DNA from 2 places in the Sessilibacter sp. MAH1 genome. Region 2 is predicted to be linked to the other one. Evidence: predicted binding sites of a transcription regulator. Region 2 holds the regulator's gene; the other holds the start of a gene.
What was found. The regulator PhoB, encoded in region 2, activates phosphate uptake and scavenging genes when phosphate is short. The targets are predictions, from matches to a motif close to TGTCATAAANNTGTAACA.

Region 1 (10,139 bases), on a different contig from region 2:
AACGCGTATTCGCTGAGCGTATCGGGAACGGGCGTCACTGCGCCTAAGATAGTCGCTGGGTCGGCGCCGAGTGCCACAGACACCGGGAATGGCTGACCCGGATGTTCTATTTGCCAATCACGAAAATCGAGTGCGCCACCGCGATGGCTTAACCAGCGCATGATCAGCTTGTTTTTGCCAATCAATTGCATGCGATAAATACCCAGATTTTGTCGTTCCCTTTGAGTGCCACGAGTCACAACCAAAGGCCAAGTTACCAAGGGAGCCGCGTCACCCGGCCAGCAGGTTTGGATGGGCAGCTTGGTTAAATCGACCTGATCGCCTTCGAGTTTGATGTCTTGGCAAGGCGCCCGCGAGACTTCTTTTGGGCCCATATTCAACACTTGCTTGAAGATCGGCATCTTGCTCCAGGCGTCTTTCAAACCTTTTGGCGGTTCAGGTTCTTTTAAAAACGCCAGCAACTTACCCACTTCGCGCAAAGCTTCGACATCTTTTGCTCCCATTCCTAGAGCAACACGTTCGGGTGTGCCAAACAAGTTGGCCAATACCGGAATATCACTGCCGACGGGATTTTCGAATAACAACGCCGGGCCACCGGCTCGCAGCGTGCGATCGGCGATTTCGGTCATTTCTAAATTGGGATCAATGGCGTGAGTGATGCGTTTGAGTAGGCCGCGTTTTTCGAGCAGGTCTAAGAAGTCTCGTAAGTCTTTGTATTTCAGGGCTTTATCGGTCATGAATACTTGTCGTGCAATGAATGGCTGGGAAGTCAGGTACGTAACAAAACGAGTTTTGTATTGCTATTGTATCAGCGAGCGCTGTTGGACGTTCAGTAAGATTTGCAGATGAGAAGTGGTGAAAACCGGCCGAGAGCCGACCGGTTTAGTCTGATGCTTCGATTACTTACGTTTCATCGATAAGAAGAATTCATCGTTGGTTTTGAAGTTTTTCAACTTATCCACAAGGAATTCGGTTGCGGCAACATCTTCCATGTCGTGAAGAAGTTTGCGCAAAATCCATACGCGTTGTAGCTCGTCTTCTTTCATCAACAAGTCTTCGCGACGGGTGCCTGAGCGGCGTACATTGATCGCTGGGTAAACGCGCTTTTCGGCGATTTTACGATCAAGGTGTAATTCTTGGTTACCGGTACCTTTAAATTCTTCGAAGATAACTTCGTCCATTTTTGAGCCGGTATCGATCAACGCAGTCGCAACAATCGATAAGCTTCCGCCTTCTTCGATATTACGTGCAGCACCGAAGAAACGCTTAGGACGTTCAAGGGCGTGGGCATCAACACCACCGGTCAATACTTTACCGGATGAAGGCACAACGGTGTTGTAGGCACGTGCTAAACGGGTTACCGAGTCTAGAAGAATGACAACGTCTTTTTTGTGTTCGGTTAAGCGTTTGGCTTTTTCGATCACCATTTCGGCAACTTGTACGTGGCGTGAAGGTGGTTCGTCGAAGGTTGAGGCAACCACTTCGCCGCGCACCGAGCGCTGCATTTCGGTTACTTCTTCAGGACGTTCATCGATAAGAAGAACGATTAGATGGCATTCTGGGTTGTTACGGGTAATAGCCTGAGCGATGTTCTGCATCATGATGGTTTTACCGGCTTTCGGTGGCGCTACAATCAAGCCACGTTGACCTTTACCAATCGGCGCAATCAAGTCGATGATTCGACCCGTTAAATCTTCTGTTGAACCATTACCGGCTTCTAAAACTAAACGTTGATCTGGGAATAAGGGTGTTAGGTTTTCAAACAATACTTTGTTGCGCAGTTTTTCCGGTTTGTCGAAGTTAATCTCATTAACTTTTAACAGAGCAAAGTAGCGCTCGCCGTCTTTAGGAGGACGAATCTTTCCTGCAATGGTGTCACCTGTGCGCAGGTTAAAGCGTCGGATTTGGCTAGGAGAAACGTAGATATCGTCGGGACCGGCAAGGTAGGAGCTGTCTGCGGAGCGTAAAAAGCCGAAACCATCTTGAAGGATTTCAAGTACACCGTCGCCATAAATATCTTCTCCGCCTTTTGCGTGGCGTTTAAGAATGTTGAAGATGATGTCTTGTTTTCGCGACCGAGCCATGTTTTCGAGGCCCATCTCTGTTGCGATATTAATAAGTTCCTCGATGGGTTTCGTTTTTAGGTCTGTTAAATTCATAGGTAATTGAAGTCTTAGGGGTGGGCGCCGTACGAGCAAGTTCTCGATACGGATTGATTAACGATTGGTTTGTATAAACCGGTTAGTGAAAATTGTTCTGATAAAAAATTGTTTCAAAATTTGCGAATCGCATAAAAGGTATTTTAATTTTCGGCATTCATAGAAATTAACTTAGGAAATTCGACAAAACGAAGCAATTTGAGTTGCTCTTTCATAAACGTTAGGTCGTTAAGATTATCAATTGAGTCAATTAAATCCTTGACGCGAATGGCTTCGATAAAACACCAGTATTTTTGCGAGGTATAATTTTTTATGCCTAACGCTACGTGGTTTTCAGCGTTTATTTGAGTGTTTTACTGGCGTTACCGAGCGACTAAAACACGGCTAATTGTTCTTATTTACGCAATTGATTTTGATATAAGAAAATCAATTGAAATTTTCAAATGTTATAGCGTATTAATGTCTTTGACCTTAATACAAGGAGCAACTGATTAACGGATAAATTAATCGGTCGTTCCAATAAATGTTCCGTAATCCAAAAGGGTTTATTGCATGTGATTTTATTGTTATGCAATAAACATAATTGGTTTTTATGTCGTTAATTTTAAATTGTATACCCGGTGCTCATTCAGTATGGCAAACATCTCGGAAAAGTTTGGAGGACATCAATAATCAGAGTCGATAGAAAGTATTCAAATGGAAATTAAGGCTTTCTAGGACGAAGGCATCACTCGGAATTTATGGGGAGTGTGCAGACCTGCAAACTTGAGGCAAGAGTATGACTGGGCAGAAACAAAACAAGTATAGCGATAAGTTCGGGCGAGTGCAAAACGGTGTTTTAAATTTCTTCAAAATTTTGATCACATTTTTGGTAATCAAAAGAATTTTCGGCCGGTTTGCACTGCTTCGCCCTTACGTATTACAGCGCGCTGTCGATAAAATCGATAAGCTGCTGCTTAGACAATGCGCCCACTTTGGTAGCTTCTAAATTTCCGTTTTTGAAAATCATCAGCGTTGGAATGCCACGGATATTAAATTTAGAGGCGGTTTCTTTGTGCGCATCTACGTCCATTTTGCAGATGGTCACTTTGCCGTCGTATACACCCACCAATTCTTCAAGAATGGGTGCAATCATTTTACAGGGGCCACACCAGGTCGCCCAGAAGTCCACCAAAACAGGACCTTCTGCACCTAGGACTTGCTCTTCAAAAGTGTCGTCAGTGATCTGTAGGATCGCTTCACTCATGTTCTTGTCTCCGTTTAATTCTGTTTGCCCGTTGGCTAGATAGGGTAATAGGGCAGGGATGATAAGGACTGTAAGGCTCAAGGACAAGCGCTTAATCGTTCTTGTGCTAGGAGTTTTTTAAGTCACAGTCCATATTTTATGTTTGTTTAATTCTTCAGCGACTGTAAAAGGCGATTCTGCACGCCATCGTCTAAATCCCTCTTCGTTTGAGGGGTGTATTCACCATCACTACCTAACACCCAACTTTGGGATTTGTCTTCCAAATAGGCTTCCAAATCGTATAGCACACGGTTTGCCAAGCTGGATGATTGGATCGGAAAACAAACTTCAACACGTCGGTTGAGGTTGCGTTCCATCAAATCCGCCGAGCCACAATAAATGGAAGGTTGTGCATTTGCAAAGTAGTAGGTGCGAGTATGCTCTAAAAAGCGTCCGACAATGGATTTTACGCGAATGTTTTCCGACACGCCTGGAATACCTGGGCGTAAACAACACATGCCGCGAATGATCAAATCAATAGATACGCCGTGTTGGCTGGCGCGGTACAGGGCATGAATGATGTCAGGCTCTGTTAGACCGTTCGCTTTCATAATAATTCGGGCTTTATTACCCGCATTAGCAGCCGTGATTTCTTGTTCGATCAGCTCAATTAATCCTGCTTTTAACGTAAATGGCGCATTTAGTACCCGCTTTATACGCTCTATTTTGCCCATACCGGTTAATTGTTGGAAAACTTTGTGAACGTCCGCACAAATATCTTCGTCGGCCGTTAAAAGTGAATAATCGGTGTAAAGACGAGAAGTGCCAACGTGGTAGTTACCGGTACCCAAGTGCACATAACGGCGCAATTTTTTACCTTCGCGACGTACGATTAAAATCATTTTTGAGTGGGTTTTGTAGCCAACCACGCCATAAACCACAACAACGCCCGCAGCTTGTAATTCAGCGGCAAGGGCAAGGTTCTCTTCTTCATCGAAGCGTGCTCGCAATTCAACGACAGCGGTTACTTCCTTTCCATTTCGTGCTGCCTCTAGCAACGCATGTACGATCGGAGAATTGTCGCCGGTTCGATAGAGCGTTTGTTTAATCGCTAACACATCAGGGTCGACGGCCGCCTGACGAATGAGATCAATCACCGGTGTGAACGACTCAAACGGATGCATGAGCAGATAATCTTTTTTGGCAATAGAAGTAAACATGCTTTTTCGGTCGCGCAGACCTTTGGGGATACCCGGTGTAAACGACGGATAACTCAGGTCGGGGCGATTGACTAAGCTTGGAATGCGCATCAGTCTTTTTAGATTTACTGGGCCGTTCACTTGATAAAGATTGCTGCGATCGAGCTTGGTTTTTTCTAACAAAATATCAATCAGCGCGTCGGGGCAATCGTCGGCCACTTCAAGGCGAATGGCGCGACCAAATCGACGTGACGCCAATTCGCCTCTTAACGCCAAGGCTAGGTCGGCAACACCCTCCATATCCACATCCAAATCGGCGTTGCGTGTAATACGAAATTGATAGCAGCCTTTAACCGTCATGCCCGGAAATAACGAATCAACATGGGCGTGAATCATCGACGATAAAAACACGAAGTTGTCGCCACCTTCGCACAGTTCATCCGGTATGCGAATAACGCGATCGAGAGATCTCGGCGCGGGCACAATTGCTAAACCGGTTTCGCGACCAAAGGCGTCTTTGCCTTCAAGAGAGACAATGAAGTTCAAACTCTTGTTAACCAGCAACGGAAACGGGTGTGCGGGATCGAGTCCAATGGGACTGCTAACGGGGATGATGTTTTCTTTGAAGAAGGTTTTTACCCAGTCTTTTTGAGCGTCAGACCAATCACCTCGGCGAACAAAATGAATGTTTTCTTTTTGCATCTCCGGGATAAGTTGTTCATTCAAGATTTTGTACTGATGTTCAACCAGTGGGTGACACATTTCGCTAATTTTGTGCAACACCTCTTCTGGCGGTAAACCGTCAAGGCCAGCACGTTCTTGTTCTAAATCGATACGCGAGAATAGCCCCGATACTCGGATTTCGAAAAATTCATCCAAGTTGGAGCTGAAAATAAGCAAAAATTTGAGTCGCTCCAACAGAGGATGACCATAATCGAGAGCCTGTAATAAAACCCGCTGGTTAAATTTCAGATGACTGATTTCTCGATTGATGTAGAAATCTGGATTATTTAAAGATATTGGCTGAGTGTCTGGATCTTTTTTACTAGCTTGGTCTTGTGACATGGGTTGACTATCTTCTAAGAGCCGTTAGCCACTAATGCAATTGGCTAAACAATTTGCTGGAATTCGTTTTCATAGGTATTTGGCTGATTCAAGTTAACCACATCGGTAATCGAGCTGTTACGCCAAATTTGATAACACTAATTTATTGAAGTTTTCGAAAAATTGAAACTCGCAGAATCAATTTCTTCATATTCATTGAATGATTAAAGAACTTTAAAAGTTTAGCCAATGCGTATGACATATTAAGGTCAGAATAAACGGTTATTGATATTGTCGCGAGCAATAAATCGTGTTGAGAAATTTTCCCGATGAACTATGAGGCTTGTCTAAAATAGTTGGCGAACACGGCCATATTCGCTAACTGCAAATCAACTCAGGCTTTTGATTCTGAAGTTTCAATCTCTAATTCATGTATGGCCGTCAACAAACTTTGCATCGACATAGGTTTGGTCAGATAGTAGTTCATGCCCGAGGCAAACACGGCTGTTTGGTGTTCGGCCAAAACGTGGGCCGTCAAAGCAATGATGGTAATTGGGACCCGTTGATTTTCGCGTTCAAATTCGCGAATCAAACGCGCCGCTTGAAAGCCGTCCATTTCAGGCATTTCACAATCCATTAAGATCATGTCAAAAGGTACTGGCGCATTTATTACCGCATCAACGGCAAGTCGGCCATTTTCCACAACGGTAGGAATCGCCTTTAGCTTTTTCAACATGCCTTTTATAACCATTTGATTCACCGAATTATCTTCGGCGACCAAGACTTTTAAACCGGAAATAAATTCTGACGTTTTGGTGACGGGCTTTGGCGTATTCTTGGATTTAAATGAGCTTTGCTTGCCAGAAAGAATATCAAATAACGAATGCTCAAGCTGATTCAGCATCAAGGGCTTGGGTAGCTGTGCTTCTAGCGACAAAAAAGTACTTTGTTCAATTTGCGAAAAGATTTCGTTTACCCATTGGTTCTTCTGCGGCTGACTAATACTCACCGAAGAAATGGTAATGATTGGTATTGGCTTTGGCGCTCGCGAAAATTGTTTGAGCGAATTTAACAATTTTTGAAAATGTTCTTGAGTGGTTAGCTCAGTGAACGGTTTGGCTAAACTATTTTCTAAATAGCGATTAATATCGATAATAACAACGTCTACATTATTTGCAGCATTTAAATCATTTAGGCTGAAATAGTTGCGGTTGCTTTTCCAGTAATCAAATTTTCGAGTAATAATTTCTTGATAAAAATCGGTAATGCCTAAAAACAAGATGGAGTTTTGAGTTTTCCATTTTGATAAATCATCGGGATTAAAGACTTGGTTTTTGAGGAGTAAGGGGTTGACGTCTAATTGGATGTGAAATTTTATTTGTGTGCCTCTGGGGTGATTTATACAGGCGGCAATGTCGCCATTCATCATCTCGACCAGATGTTTACAAATGGCTAAACCTAAGCCGGTGCCGCCGTATTTTCGGGTCGTACTATTGTCACCCTGCTGGAAGGGTTCAAACAATAATTTGGCTTGATCTAGGTTAATACCAGTACCTGAGTCTTCTACCGAAAAGTGAATATCATATTCATGTTGTTGTTTTGATTTCAGCGATACATCCAAAAATACGTAGCCACGTTCGGTAAACTTTAAGGCATTGCTGATTAAATTATTCAGAATTTGTCGTATCCGTGTAGGATCGCCCAAATAATGGCTGGGAATATCCGGGGCAATTCGCGATATTAATTCAATATTTTTATGATTGGCTTGGCGAGCGAAGAGTTGTAAGCAGTCGTTAATAACTTCTTCTAATGAAAATTCAATATGCTCTAAGTGAAGTTTATTGGCTTCGATTTTAGAGTAGTCAAGAATGTCATTGATGATGGTTAATAAACTGTTGCCTGATCGATAAATAACATCGAGCTGCTTTTTTTGTTCGCGATCTAATGGGGAATCTTTTAACAGCTCAATCATGCCGAGCACGCCGTTCATGGGGGTGCGTATTTCGTGGCTCATGGTTGCTAAAAAATGGCTTTTTGCGCGGTTTTCGGCTTCGGCGATGGTTTTTTGTTTGCGCGATTCGATTTTCTCTAAGGTTTCTAGACGCAGTTTTTCTTCCATGATTTGTCGGCGTTCTATATCTTGCAGCAGTGTTTCGCGCATAGTGTTGAAGGCTTCGACGATGTTATCGAGTTCATCGGTATGTTTGTGGTGAACTCGATTGAGTTTCAGTGGTGATTCTAAGTTATTTAAATTAACGCGCTTTGCAAACTCGGCGATAGACTCCATGTGCCGGGTTAGCAGCTTACGAATGAGCAGTAACAACAGCAGCGCAATAACAAAGGTTTGAATCCCCTGGAATAATGCGGTCACGCCCGTGCGTTGAATAAGGTTGTGTTTTAACCGGGCTAGGCTTGCGGTGACTTGCAATTGACCCAGACTTTGTTCGGTGAGATTTTTCTCTCGATACACCAAATCGTAAGTTTTTATCAGCAAATCGGAATCATTAAATTGCAGTAGGCTGATTCCCGAGACGATCTCGCGCTGTTGTTTATTCCAATCCGTCCACACTACTTTCGCCTGAATAACATCTTCGACATCCAGTAGGCTATTAACCTGGATGATTAGCTGTTCTTCGTCGAAGGACCAAAGACTACTGGTGATGCTTGGCAACAGGCTGATTTTGACTTGGTCAATACGTTTGTTAAGAAGTGAGAGGTCGTTTTGGTAGCCGATGTAGACGCTAATTAAGGTGGCCGCAAGAGCGATAGCCGTAGTGATGAGAATGACCAACGACAGCAATCGATAGGCAATCGAGTTTTTGAATTTATGAACAAATTTCTGCCGATCGATCATGACATCACAGTTTCTCGGTTTTCCGTGCAATCCATTTCATCGATTATCTTAGCAGCTTTGCTGGCGAATTTGGGCTTGGTTTTTTGTACTGATTTGATCCAAATTATTGTGCGTGGTGTTCTGGTGGAGCCGTGATCTACAAGAAGTAATCCAACGTGTTGTTCAAATATTTAAGCCCCAGATCCGTAGGTTTTATGGTCTCGACACCCGAACGATCGACAATTTCGATCAATCCCTTGTTAATAGGCGCGGTTAGATTCAGTTTGTTGAGTTCGAGTCCCGTTCTGCCTTGGTATAAGGAGACATCCACACCCTCGACCAGACGTAAACTATTCATAAAAAACTCTAAGGGCAATTCGTCTTTCGACACAATTTTTTGGTTAGCGGTAAACCCGAGCAAAGAATCTTTTTTGAGATAGTCTGCCGGAAGACGCGTTTTCCAGTAGCGCTCAATAGTATTTTGTTCAGTATGGGTGATCTTGCCGTGAGCGCCTGCGCCAATAGCGAGGTAATCGCCAAACTGCCAATAATTTAGATTGTGCTTTGATCGGCTCGACGGGCTTTTCGCGTAGGCAGAGATCTCGTATTGCTGGTAGCCGTGTTCTTGTAGGCGAGCCAAGCCGAATTCTTGAATATCCGCGAGGCAATCTTCTTCGGGTAGTTGCGGTGGGCGGGAATAAAACTCGGTGTTGGCTTCGATGGTTAATTGGTACCAAGACAGATGATCCGGCTCGAATCTCGCTGCCATATCGATATCACGAAGCGCCTGCTCGACGGTTTGACCCGATAAACCATGCATTAAATCGAGATTAAGACGCGTAAAACCCGCCTGTTTTGCCATCTCGATGGCTCTCTGAGCGTCGGTATCGTTATGAATGCGACCGAGTTTGATGAGATGCTCAGGTTGAAACGATTGAATTCCAAGTGAGAGGCGATTCACGCCCGCGCGAAAAAAATCCGCGAATTTGGCCTGCTCTGCGGTTCCCGGATTAGCCTCAAGGGTAATCTCAATAGCCTCGTCGAAGCCAATCATACGCTCGGCTTGCTCAATAATTGTGCCGATGGTTTTGGCAGTGAATAAACTCGGTGTGCCACCGCCAAAAAAGATACTCGAAATCTTTCGGCCGTAAGTATATTGCCGCTCCAGAGTTAAATCGTCCAAAAGCTTAGTAAGATATTCTTGCTCAGGAATCTCATTGCCACCGGCGTGGGAGTTAAAGTCGCAGTAAGGGCATTTGCGTACACACCAAGGAATGTGAACGTACAGGGCCAACGGAGGCAGGGCAAGTTTAGTCACAGTACTTATTGCGCCTTAAGTTCAGCCAGTAATTTTTGCAGAGCGATGGCTCTATGGCTTATGGCACTTTTTTGTTCTTTGCTGAGCTGCGCGGCTGCGCAACCGTGCGTTGGCACCCAAAATACCGGGTCGTAACCAAAACCAAAATCACCTTGTGGAGCACGTAAAATTTCACCGCACCATTGGCCGCAAACGACCGTTGGTGTTGGGTCTTGCCAGTGCGTCACCAAGGCCAAGGCGCAAACAAAGTGAGCGCTGCGATCAGTTTCATCGCTCAATTCTGCAAGCAGTTTTTGATTATTCTCAGAGTCGCCACCGCCGCTGTATCTGGCCGATTGAATTCCGGGGGCGCCATTTAATG
Region 2 (10,139 bases):
GGATAGATAGACGCGTCTGTACCCATAACCATGGGAATGCCCGCTTTTACCGCCTGGGTAAAACTGTCGCGTTGACGTTTGCCAACCACGCGTTCTTTATCAAGACTTTCTTGCAGAATTCCTGCTTTCTCGCCTTCCGATAAAATAAATTCGGTGACGTAAATATCCATACTAAAAACGGTGTGGTGTTTTTTGGCGAGTTTAATGGCTTCGTCATCTAAAAAGCTGGCGTGTTCGACGGAATCCACCCCGGCTTTAATGGCCGATTTAATGCCGTCGGTACCGTGGGCATGAGCTGCGACCGTTAATCCGCGACGATGCGCTTCATCGACAATGGCTTGCATTTCTTCTAGGGTGTATTGCTGAACGCCGACTTTGGTGCCTTTAGAAAGTACACCACCGGTTGCACAAAACTTTATAAGATCCGCGCCGTATTTGATGTTTTCACGAACCTTCTCGCGCACACTCCAAGGGCCATCGGCAACGCCTTCGGCTTTTTGATGGTACTGCTGCGGTAATAAATTGTTGTCGCAGTGGCCGCCGGTAATGCCTAGCGGTGGGCCGGATACAAACAAGCGCGGGCCGGGAATTAATCCCTCGTTAATGGCATTGCGCAGGTCAACATCAATAAAACCTGCTGCACCCACGTTGCGAATGGTGGTAATACCTGCCATCAATGTCGTTTCGGCGTTTTTTACGCCTAAGATTGCCGATTTACCGGGTGTAACCAACAAGCGATTGTAACCGTGGATTTCATGGCTACCGGTGATGTGGGTGTGCATATCCATCAAACCCGGCAAGAGTGTTTTACCGGCTAGGTTAATGTGAGTTGCGTCGGCGGGAATGGCTTGCTGAGCCGTGGTGGTAACGTCGGTAATGGTTTCACCATCGACGATGATCAGTGGCGATTGAATAATTTTGCCGCCGATAACATCAATCATGGCATCGGCTGTGATTGCTGTTTTGGCTAAAGTACTGTGGCTTAATGCTGCAAGAACTGCTGCGCCAGCGAGGTAAAGGCTTTGGCGTAATACCTTAAAGGATTGTCGACATTGAACAGCTAGTTGCATTCGTTCACTCCAAATTCTTTCTATTTTTTAAGATGCATTAACAACGCGGAACGGTTATTAACGTGATTGCTTAAAGAGACGAACAATTTAGCGAACTACACCGAGGATTACTTTGATTAAATCAGCAGTGAGTTAACTAGAGATTTAAAAGCTTAAATAACCTTGGCTAACGGCGTAGCGAATTAACATGGCGGTGCACATAAAAACAATTAAAGCCCGAATATAAACGGCTTTAATGCTGACTAAAAAATGCGAACCCAACCAAGAGCCAATAACTTGCCCAACAATCATTAATGCTCCAATTATCCAAACGACTTTTCCTAAACTGATAAAAATAATTAACGAGGCAAAGTTGCTGGCAAAATTTAAAGGCTTAGCCATCATGCTGGCTTTCACTAAATCTTTTCCGGCACCAAGCACATTGGCAAGCGCAAAAAAAGAACCCGTACCCGGGCCAAAAAATCCGTCGTAAAAACCAATGCTGGGAATAACGCCGTTTTTATAGGATTTTAGAGAAATTTTAGGTTCTGTTGTTTGTTGCGGTGTGGGCGAAATTAAAAAATAAATGGCAATTAAAAATAAAACGATGGGAATAATAAACGAGAGCGATTTTGCATTGATGAATTGAATGGCAATGGCACCAATAAGGGCGCCTAAAAAAGCAGTAATAATAAGTGGTTTTGTCTCGCGCCAATCGAGCTTGCCTTTACGAATTAACAACCACGTTGATGTCGCTAGGCCAACAGTGCCTTGAAGCTTGTTGGTGCCCATGGCAACCAACGGTGGTAAACCAAATAAAAATAACGCCGGTAAGCTGATTAGGCCACCGCCACCTGCAAGAGTGTTGATAAATCCCGAGACTAACGCCGAAACAAACAGCAGTAATACGCCATCAAGAGGAAGGGCCAGTACATCCACGTAAATACATCCAATCAAAAAGTTTGTGGATTATACCGTGGTATAAATGGATTTGATGCCTGAGAGTTTAACGTATTTATTCTCGATTGTTGGCGAGGCGTTAGAGGGTTCCTGAATAACAATTTCCTATAGGAACTTCTGATTAACTCATCCATGATTTAATCAGAAGACAGAAATTGAAAATGCGATTTCCAATTTCTTCACAATTTCAATCACTTACCGTTCTTGAAATTGGCGACACATCCTTGTGTCGCGAGAAACCCTGGTTAATCAGAGTTTCCTATAGAAAATTGCCTGTTAGTAGATTGGTAAATGTAAGCACTTTTTAAAAGCTGGTTTTAAAAGACTCGCATAAAAAATATCAGCAATAAAACATATCAGCAATAAAACATCGCACTATTCTTGTGGAGATACTGTTAGGGAAAAAGTCATGTTGGATAGTGATCAACAATACGCGTTTCGCCAAATTGCGTTTGCAGCGCTTTTGCGCGAGCCGCCTGAGCATCGCCTTCTTTCACGTTCTGTGTTCTTTCAAAGCAGCGTTTAATTAATGCTGCGTCGCGTTGCGTTACTGCGCCGTCGTATTGTTCTAAAAGCACTTGCACAAGGTTGAGGTTTAAGCCCGGATGGTTGGGAAATATCGCCAGCGCCTCTTGGAAGACGCGCGTGGCTTGGCGATAGTCTTTATTTTGATAAGCGCTGATCCCCAATTTGGTCAGCGAGGCAACTTTTTCTTTGGAGCCTTGGGTAACCGGTGTGGCTGCGGCGCGCTCTATTTTTGCCAACACTTTAGACTCACCGGCAAACTCCGCGGCCATGGCATGAAGATGATCTTCGGCCTCTTCGGTTTCACCGGCGTCTTGCAAGGCTTGCACGTAATCAAGATGACAATCGGCGTCGTCGGATGCGTTGTGGCGAAACAGTTGTCGGGCTTCGTGATTGCTTTTCTCAGCCGTTGGTTTGTTCATTGCCTGCTCTAAACTCGATAAAATCAGGCCGCCTTTGAGCTGTACATCAAGATCATCGGGATTGTCTTTGAGTTTACGAGTGAGAATTTTGCGCGCCTTTTCGGCTTGTTCGTAAGACTCCTTTGTGGATGAGTCGCGGGCCCAATGGGCGGCTTTGCGAGCAAAGTTATACACGTCCGATTCGTCTTCGTGAATACTGTTCATGCCCCACTTAATGGCGTGCTGAAAACTTCGTGTGCTGGTTTTGACGTCGCCGTTGGCTTCGGCGATTTCGGCCAATTTACGATGTCGCAACACCGATTTTGGCGACAACTTACAAGCATGTTCGATTTCTTCTTGGGCTTTATCGATATCCGAGCGCGACAAATGTACCCGAGCTAACAGGTCTCGGGCCTCAACGTAGCGTTGATCGTGGGCGAGCACTTTTTGCAGAATAATTTCCGCTTGATCCATGGCGCCAAGCTCAACCAAGGTTTCGGCTAAACCCAGCATGGCCCAAGGCAGCGGTCGCTGTTCAACAATGCTTTCGTAGTGCTCGCGGGATTTATGCAGTTCACCCAGTAAGAATAAAATCCGGCCTTTGATGCGCTCTATTTCAAACGCAAACTTAGCACCGCTGGCGAGCATTTTTTCGCAGACTTCAATGGCTTCGCGGTAGTTTTTTTCGGCGAAGAGTTTTTTGATCGGCAGTAAGGCTTCGTGTTTGATCAAGACTCGATCGAGCCTCAGGCAAAATTGCTTGGGCGTAAAGGGTTTGGCAACGTAGTCATCCGGCTGGCTTTCTATGGCGCCGAGCACCATTTCGCGAGAGGTTTCTGCGGTGATCATGACAAACAGGCCCACGGGAGTGAGCAGCTTTTTAGCGCGCAGCGCTTCAAGCAATTGCTGGCCATCTTGGCTGCGGCCCAGATTGTAGTCGCAGATGATCAAGCTATATGGACGGGATCTACACATCGACATCGCCTCCTGCGCGTTAGCGGCGGTATCGATTCTGGCGATGCCTTGAGTACTGATCATGCGCTTCATGGCGCCGCGCATTTCGGGCATGTCGTCAACAATTAAGCAGTTGTGACGCTCATAGAGCTTAATCAGTTCGAGTTTGGTTATTAGGGTCAAAGCGGTCTCTGGGTCAATTGCGTCTAACTAAAGAAGATTCCCATTAATTAAGAATCTTCTAGAAGTTTAGATGAAATTGATCGCTTAGCTTTTATTCCTGTTTGAAAGGTAGCATTTCTGTGGTTTCTGCCATGTATTGCTCAATGCCTGGCTTTTCGCGTCGTAAAAAATCGCGAATGGCTTCGTCGAATCGACTGTCTGCCAACCAGTGATTTGACCAGGTGGCGGTTGGTGTAAAGCCGCGCTGGATCTTGTGTTCGCCCTGTGCACCGGGATCAAAACATTGAATGCCCTGCTCTATGGCGTATTCGATACCTTGGTAGTAGCAGGCTTCAAAGTGCAGCGAATCGTACTCATCGCGACACCCCCAATAGCGACCAAAAAGATGCGTGCTACTTTTAAAACACAAAGCCGCCGCGACCAGTTTGTCGTTGGTGTAGGCTTGAACCATCATCAGGTTTTCGGGCATGGTTCTACCCAGAGTTTGAAAGAAATCTCCGGTTAGATAGCCATCATGGCCGCTGCGTTTTAGATAGGTAAGGCGGTAGAACTCGTAGAATTTGCGCCATTGCGCTTCGGTAATGTCTCTGCCTTCACAGCGTATCAAGGTGACGTTTTGAGACTCAACCTTCTGGCGCTCTTTTTTAAGGTTTTTACGCTTACGGCTGGCAAATGTCGCTAAAAAGTCGTCAAAATCTCTGAAATCTTGATTATACCAATGAAACTGGCAGCCTTGGCGCAAGGCAAATCCCGACTGCTCTAAATGGCTTGCCGCCTTGATATCACTGAACAAACAATGCCACGACGACGCGCCTATTTTTGCAGCCTGGTCGGTGATCACTTCTGCCATTTGAGTCATTAACGTTTGTTGCTGTTGTTCGTCGAGATGATTGGCAAAGCAAAAACGTGGGCCGGTAGCCGGTGTAAAAGGAATAGCACTTAACAGCTTTGGATAGTAATGCAGGCCGTTGCGGTGGTAGGCGTCGGCCCATGCCCAATCAAATACGTATTCGCCATAGGAATGGCCTTTAACAAACAGTGGCAGCAAAGCGATCAGTTGATCTCCTTGGTAAACCGTTAGGTGAAAAGGTTGCCAGCCGGATTCGGCGGTGGTTGCGCCACTGCTTTCTAAGGCGTGTAAGAATTCATGTCTTAAAAATGGATAATCACCACCGGCGACGCGATTCCAGTCGTTGGCGTCAACATCGGTAACACTGGTTACAAACTTAAAATCCATACAAATTATCCAAGCGCAGGTTCGATGTGATACTGGGTTTAACGCTGCGAGCGTTAATGCCATTTTCGCGAGTTGCGAAAGCTATGCCGTAGGGCTTATCAAACTAGAACTGGGACGAGAGTTCAACCGATAGTTGCAAAACACTGTTTTCGAAATTGTGTTTTCGAAATTGTGTTTTCAAAACTGTGCTTTCTGAAATCCAGAGTCGGTACGACTTCTGAAATTAACGATGTTATTCGCTATCGTTTAACGATGACGGGCGGTGTTCTTGAACGACGCGATCCAGACGGAAGCTACAGGTAAATGTGCTGCCGTGGTTGATTCGACTGGTAATTTCAAGAAGGGCTTGGTGACGTGATAATACGTGCTTAACAATGGCCAGCCCTAAACCGGTGCCGCCGGTGTCTAGGCTGCGGCTGGCGTCAACGCGATAAAAGCGTTCGGTAAGTCTGGGAATGTGGCGCGCTTCAATACCTATGCCGTGGTCTTCAATGGCGATATGACCGCCGCCTTCATCAACGTAAGCGTGCAGAATGATTTGGCTTTTGGCCGGTGAATAACGCACGGCGTTGTACACCAAGTTAGAAATACAACTGCGTAGCTCTTCGATAACGCCAATCAACAAAAAGTCTTCGTCGGCGTCGATTTCAAACTGATGAGCCTTGTCGCCACTGAGGTCTTGGGCGTCGTGGACGATGCTTTGCAGCAAATCGGCGACGTTAATTTTTGTCTCTCGCAGGCTGCTGTCGTCGGTTTCAAGGCGTGTCAAAGTCAGCAGATCTTCAATGATCAAGGTCATGCGTTTCGATTGCTGTTCCATTTGGCTGATGGCTTTTTGCCAAACACCGGGCAGCGAATCGGCATTATCGGCCATGGTTTCTAAGTAACCCCGCACCACTGTCAGCGGTGTACGCAGTTCGTGAGAAACGTTACCGATAAAGTCTTTGCGCATTTGTTCAAGCTTTTGCAGCCGTGAAATATCGCGCACCACCATCAGGTAGTCGCCTTGGCCGTAGCGGTTGATTTGAAAACTTAAGAATTGATCGCTATCGGTGGCCGACGGCATGGTTAGCGGTTCTGAGTAATCTTCGGCTTCGAGGTAGCGCACAAAGCGCGGCGAGCGCAGGTAGTTAACGATGGGTTTGCCGTGATCGCCCGGTTGTAGGCCGATCAGTCGCCGGGCACTTTGGTTCCACCATTGAATGGACGCTTGGTCGTCTAAAATAATCACCGCGTCCTTGAGTGCGGCGGTAGTTTCTTGCACCCGAAGAATCAGTGATTGTAAGCGGTGCTTTTCTTTGTTGTGCCTTTCGCGATTGTTGGAGACCTGGTAATAAACCTCCTCCCAAAAGCCGGTGGCATTGGGCACCTGGCCGATACTGCGAGTGGTTAGCCAACGCTCAAGCTTGCGCATGTTGTACAGCGTCCAAGCGCCGTACAACACATTGGCCAGCAATAAGGTATACAGTGGATAACCAATGACGAGACCAAGTACAGCCGCAACTGCGATAGCGACTAAAAATTGCCGAAATTCAGATACAAAGCCACGATGCACGAGTGATCTCGAGTGATAGGTTTACGACATTAAAGCTCAAGTATAAGCGATTTATCTTAAGCTTTTTCGGTGACTTTGATGGAAAAACGGTAACCGGTGCCACGCACGGTTTGAATAAAGCGGTCGTGGTCGTCTTGAGTTAAGGCTTTACGCAGGCGACGAATGTGAACGTCAACGGTGCGTTCTTCCACATAGACGTTGCCGCCCCAAACGTGGTCAAGCAGTTGGCCGCGAGTGTACACACGTTCTTGGTGGGTTAAGAAGAACTCCAGCAAGCGGTATTCGGTTGGACCCATATCGATGGGTTTCTCGTTGATGGTAACGCGGTGGCTTACCGGGTCGAGTACTAGGCCTTCGACCGAAATTGGGCCACTGGTAGAGGCAGAGTCGGTGCGACGTAAAACTGCTTTTAAGCGAGCGACCAGCTCTCTGGGTGAGAAGGGCTTGGTGATGTAGTCATCAGCGCCGACTTCTAAACCTTGTACCTTGTTGTCTTCCTCGCCTTTAGCGGTAAGCATGATGATTGGAATTTGCGAAGTAACCTCATCGCGCTTGAGGCGACGAGCTAATTCGATACCGCTGGTGCCAGGTAACATCCAATCGAGCAGAATCAAATCTGGCTTTTCATCCACAATCAGGGTGTGTGCCGTCTGCGCATCCATGGCTTCAAGGCATTTATAATCCGCCATTTCAAGTGCTACACGCAGCATATCTCGAATGGAGGATTCATCGTCTACGATCAAAATTGTTTTATCGGCCATGGTTGCACACCGGAATTGTGAATTTAAGGAGGCGTTTTAAGCTGGGTGCATTTAATAAAGGTTTTGTTTCGCTTTTATGACAATCATAGCAATTGGTTGTGATAAATCTGTAATTTGTGTGAAACACACAGGTATATTGGCGAAAACTGTCTAATGAGTTAGTAATTGCCGCAGAATTCATAAGGTTTAGGGCATAAAAATCGTAATGCTTAGATGCCTAAATTTTTAAATGCCTAAATTTTTAAATGCCTAAATTTTTAAATGCTTAAAGCAAATAATCAGCCGCGATCGCCACGAATAAAACCACACCCACCCACTGATTATTCTTAAACGCCTTGAAACATTGCTCCCGCTCGCGATTGCGAATCAAATATTGCTGATACACAAACAAACCCGCGCAAATGGCCACGCCAATGGAATAAATCCAACCCAATTTGGCGTTATCACCGATCAGTATCATGCCGAATAGCGTCAGCACTTGTAGACACCCAGTAATAACCTTGTCCATATCGCCAAACAATACCGCGGTGGATTTCACGCCAATTTTTAAGTCGTCATCGCGATCGACCATGGCGTAGAAGGTATCGTAGGCAATCACCCAGAGCAGATTGGTAAAGTAAATGACCCAAGCGGTTTTTGGCAACGTGTTGGTTTCAGCCGTAAATACCATGGGAATTCCCCAAGAGAATGCAGCACCTAATACGACCTGTGGCATATGCGTGTAGCGCTTGGCAAATGGATAAGCACTGGCGAGTAGTAATGCCGCAAATGACAGCGCAATGGTTTGCCAATTGGTCAGAATCACTAACGCAAAGGCCAAAGCACACAAGGCTATAAAAAGGAACAGTGCATTGCCTTCCGATAGTCTTCCAGCCGCCAGCGGACGTTGGTTGGTACGCTTAACCTTGCCATCAAAGTTGCGGTCGGCGTAATCGTTGATAACGCATCCGGCGGAGCGCATCACAAAGACGCCGAGGGTAAAAATAATTAGGGTGCTGACGCTGGGCTCGCCTTCTGAAGCAATCCAAAGCGCCCAATAAACCGGCCAGAGCAACAATAGACTGCCCACCGGTTTATCCATTCGCATCAATTTTAGGTAGTCGTTCCAGTCGCCGGATTTTGGGGTTACGTATTTCTCAAGATTCATTAATGGCTCGACAAACTTCTTTGGCTATAACTCAAATCGTTAAAATTTGGCTTAAAAACAGGTGGTAAATCAATTTGGCTGCGATCTTACGGCCTTAGCGGCTTGATAAAGCCATAATTTCGACTAAAAAGAAAGCCAGAGGTGTTTAAAGTGCGCGACAAAGCGAGTTATTTAGTTAGGGATTTCTTAACTTGTTTTGAGCGTTGCTGTGGTTTTGAAGAAAGATTTAACAATTACAACAACAGAGAAATCATTCGCCATGCATAAAACTGAATTGGTCAACGCCGTCGCCGAAAGTGCCAACATCACCAAAGAAAAGGCACATGACATCATTTCCACCATTCTCGATGAAATCACCAACGCATTAAGTCGCAACGAGTCGGTTAATATTTTGGGTTTTGGATCGTTTAATCCCAAAACACGAGCCGCTCGCACTGGGCGCAGTCCTGCGACCGGTGAGCCAATCGAAATCACCGCCAGTAACAGCGTGTCTTTTAAGCCCGGAAAACAATTGAAAGATCTAGTCAATCAAGCATCTTCATAGCCGTTCGCGAGTTTTCTTTGCAAAGATCGACGCCACAAAAAAGCCCTCAGATGAGGGCTTTTGGTTATTTGCAAACTGCGATTAATGGCTGAGTTCGTTGGCGATGGTTTCTAGCTCTAGGGCGGATTCAATAATGTTATCGAGGGTTTCGTCTAAATCGGTTTGAGTCAAATGCACGCGGGCGAGCATTTCTGGCGACAGTGGCTGTTTGGGGCCGTCCGCTAAGCCTCTTAAGCACAAGATGCGATGGGAGATGTACAAAAGATTGGCGTAGATGGCGTGCTCACCGTCGTAATCGGGGTTGTCTTGGTGACGTAATGCGGTTACAACCTCCTGCGGCATATTCCACAAATCCATCAACCAAGAGCTTAATTGCTGGCGACTGACGCCAATTTGCTGCTTTTCTACCACCGAGTCATCTACGTGCGGATTGGCATCCCACGATTTGCATAGGCGGTCGAAATACGGTGGAAAGACGTCGGCAATAATCAAATAACCGAAGTTATGAAGTAAGCCAGAAAGATACGCTAGACCAAAACCGGGGCGATGTGGTCGGTCAATGGCCGTGACTAACCCTTCCATGGTGGCGGCCATATAAACCGCGGTGCGCCAGTAGGTTTGTGAGCCGTGTGGGCCTCTGGGAGGAATATCAAGAGTTCGACTCAGAGCAATTCCCAGAGCGAGATTGAGCACCATGTCGAAGCCTAAAACGCGCACTATAGCATCGTGAATTGAGCGAATTTTTCCGGGAGCCGAGTAATAAGGCGATGATGCCCAGCTAACGACTTGCGCGGCGAGGCTGGGGTCGGTTTCAACAATAGAC

Region 1: the regulator PhoB is predicted to act here: its motif matches at 5,882-5,899, upstream of ppk1 (polyphosphate kinase 1).

Annotation. Positions count from the first base shown of each region.
Region 1 is NZ_BAAGIC010000001.1:115,597-125,735, forward strand. It holds gene ubiD (4-hydroxy-3-polyprenylbenzoate decarboxylase) at 1-737, opposite strand, end outside; gene rho (transcription termination factor Rho) at 900-2,159, opposite strand; gene trxA (thioredoxin TrxA) at 3,079-3,405, opposite strand; gene ppk1 (polyphosphate kinase 1) at 3,552-5,648, opposite strand; gene ACYQ28_RS00515 (hybrid sensor histidine kinase/response regulator) at 6,022-8,481, opposite strand; gene hemW (radical SAM family heme chaperone HemW) at 8,618-9,778, opposite strand; gene rdgB (RdgB/HAM1 family non-canonical purine NTP pyrophosphatase) at 9,784-10,139, opposite strand, start outside.
Region 2 is NZ_BAAGIC010000005.1:126,956-137,094, reverse strand. It holds gene ACYQ28_RS07080 (Xaa-Pro dipeptidase) at 1-1,070, opposite strand, end outside; gene ACYQ28_RS07075 (TSUP family transporter) at 1,215-1,988, opposite strand; gene ACYQ28_RS07070 (tetratricopeptide repeat protein) at 2,417-4,072, opposite strand; gene ACYQ28_RS07065 (GNAT family N-acetyltransferase) at 4,164-5,309, opposite strand; gene phoR (phosphate regulon sensor histidine kinase PhoR) at 5,542-6,864, opposite strand; gene phoB (phosphate regulon transcriptional regulator PhoB) at 6,921-7,625, opposite strand; gene ubiA (4-hydroxybenzoate octaprenyltransferase) at 7,891-8,772, opposite strand; gene ACYQ28_RS07045 (HU family DNA-binding protein) at 9,032-9,316, shown strand; gene ACYQ28_RS07040 (HDOD domain-containing protein) at 9,398-10,139, opposite strand, start outside.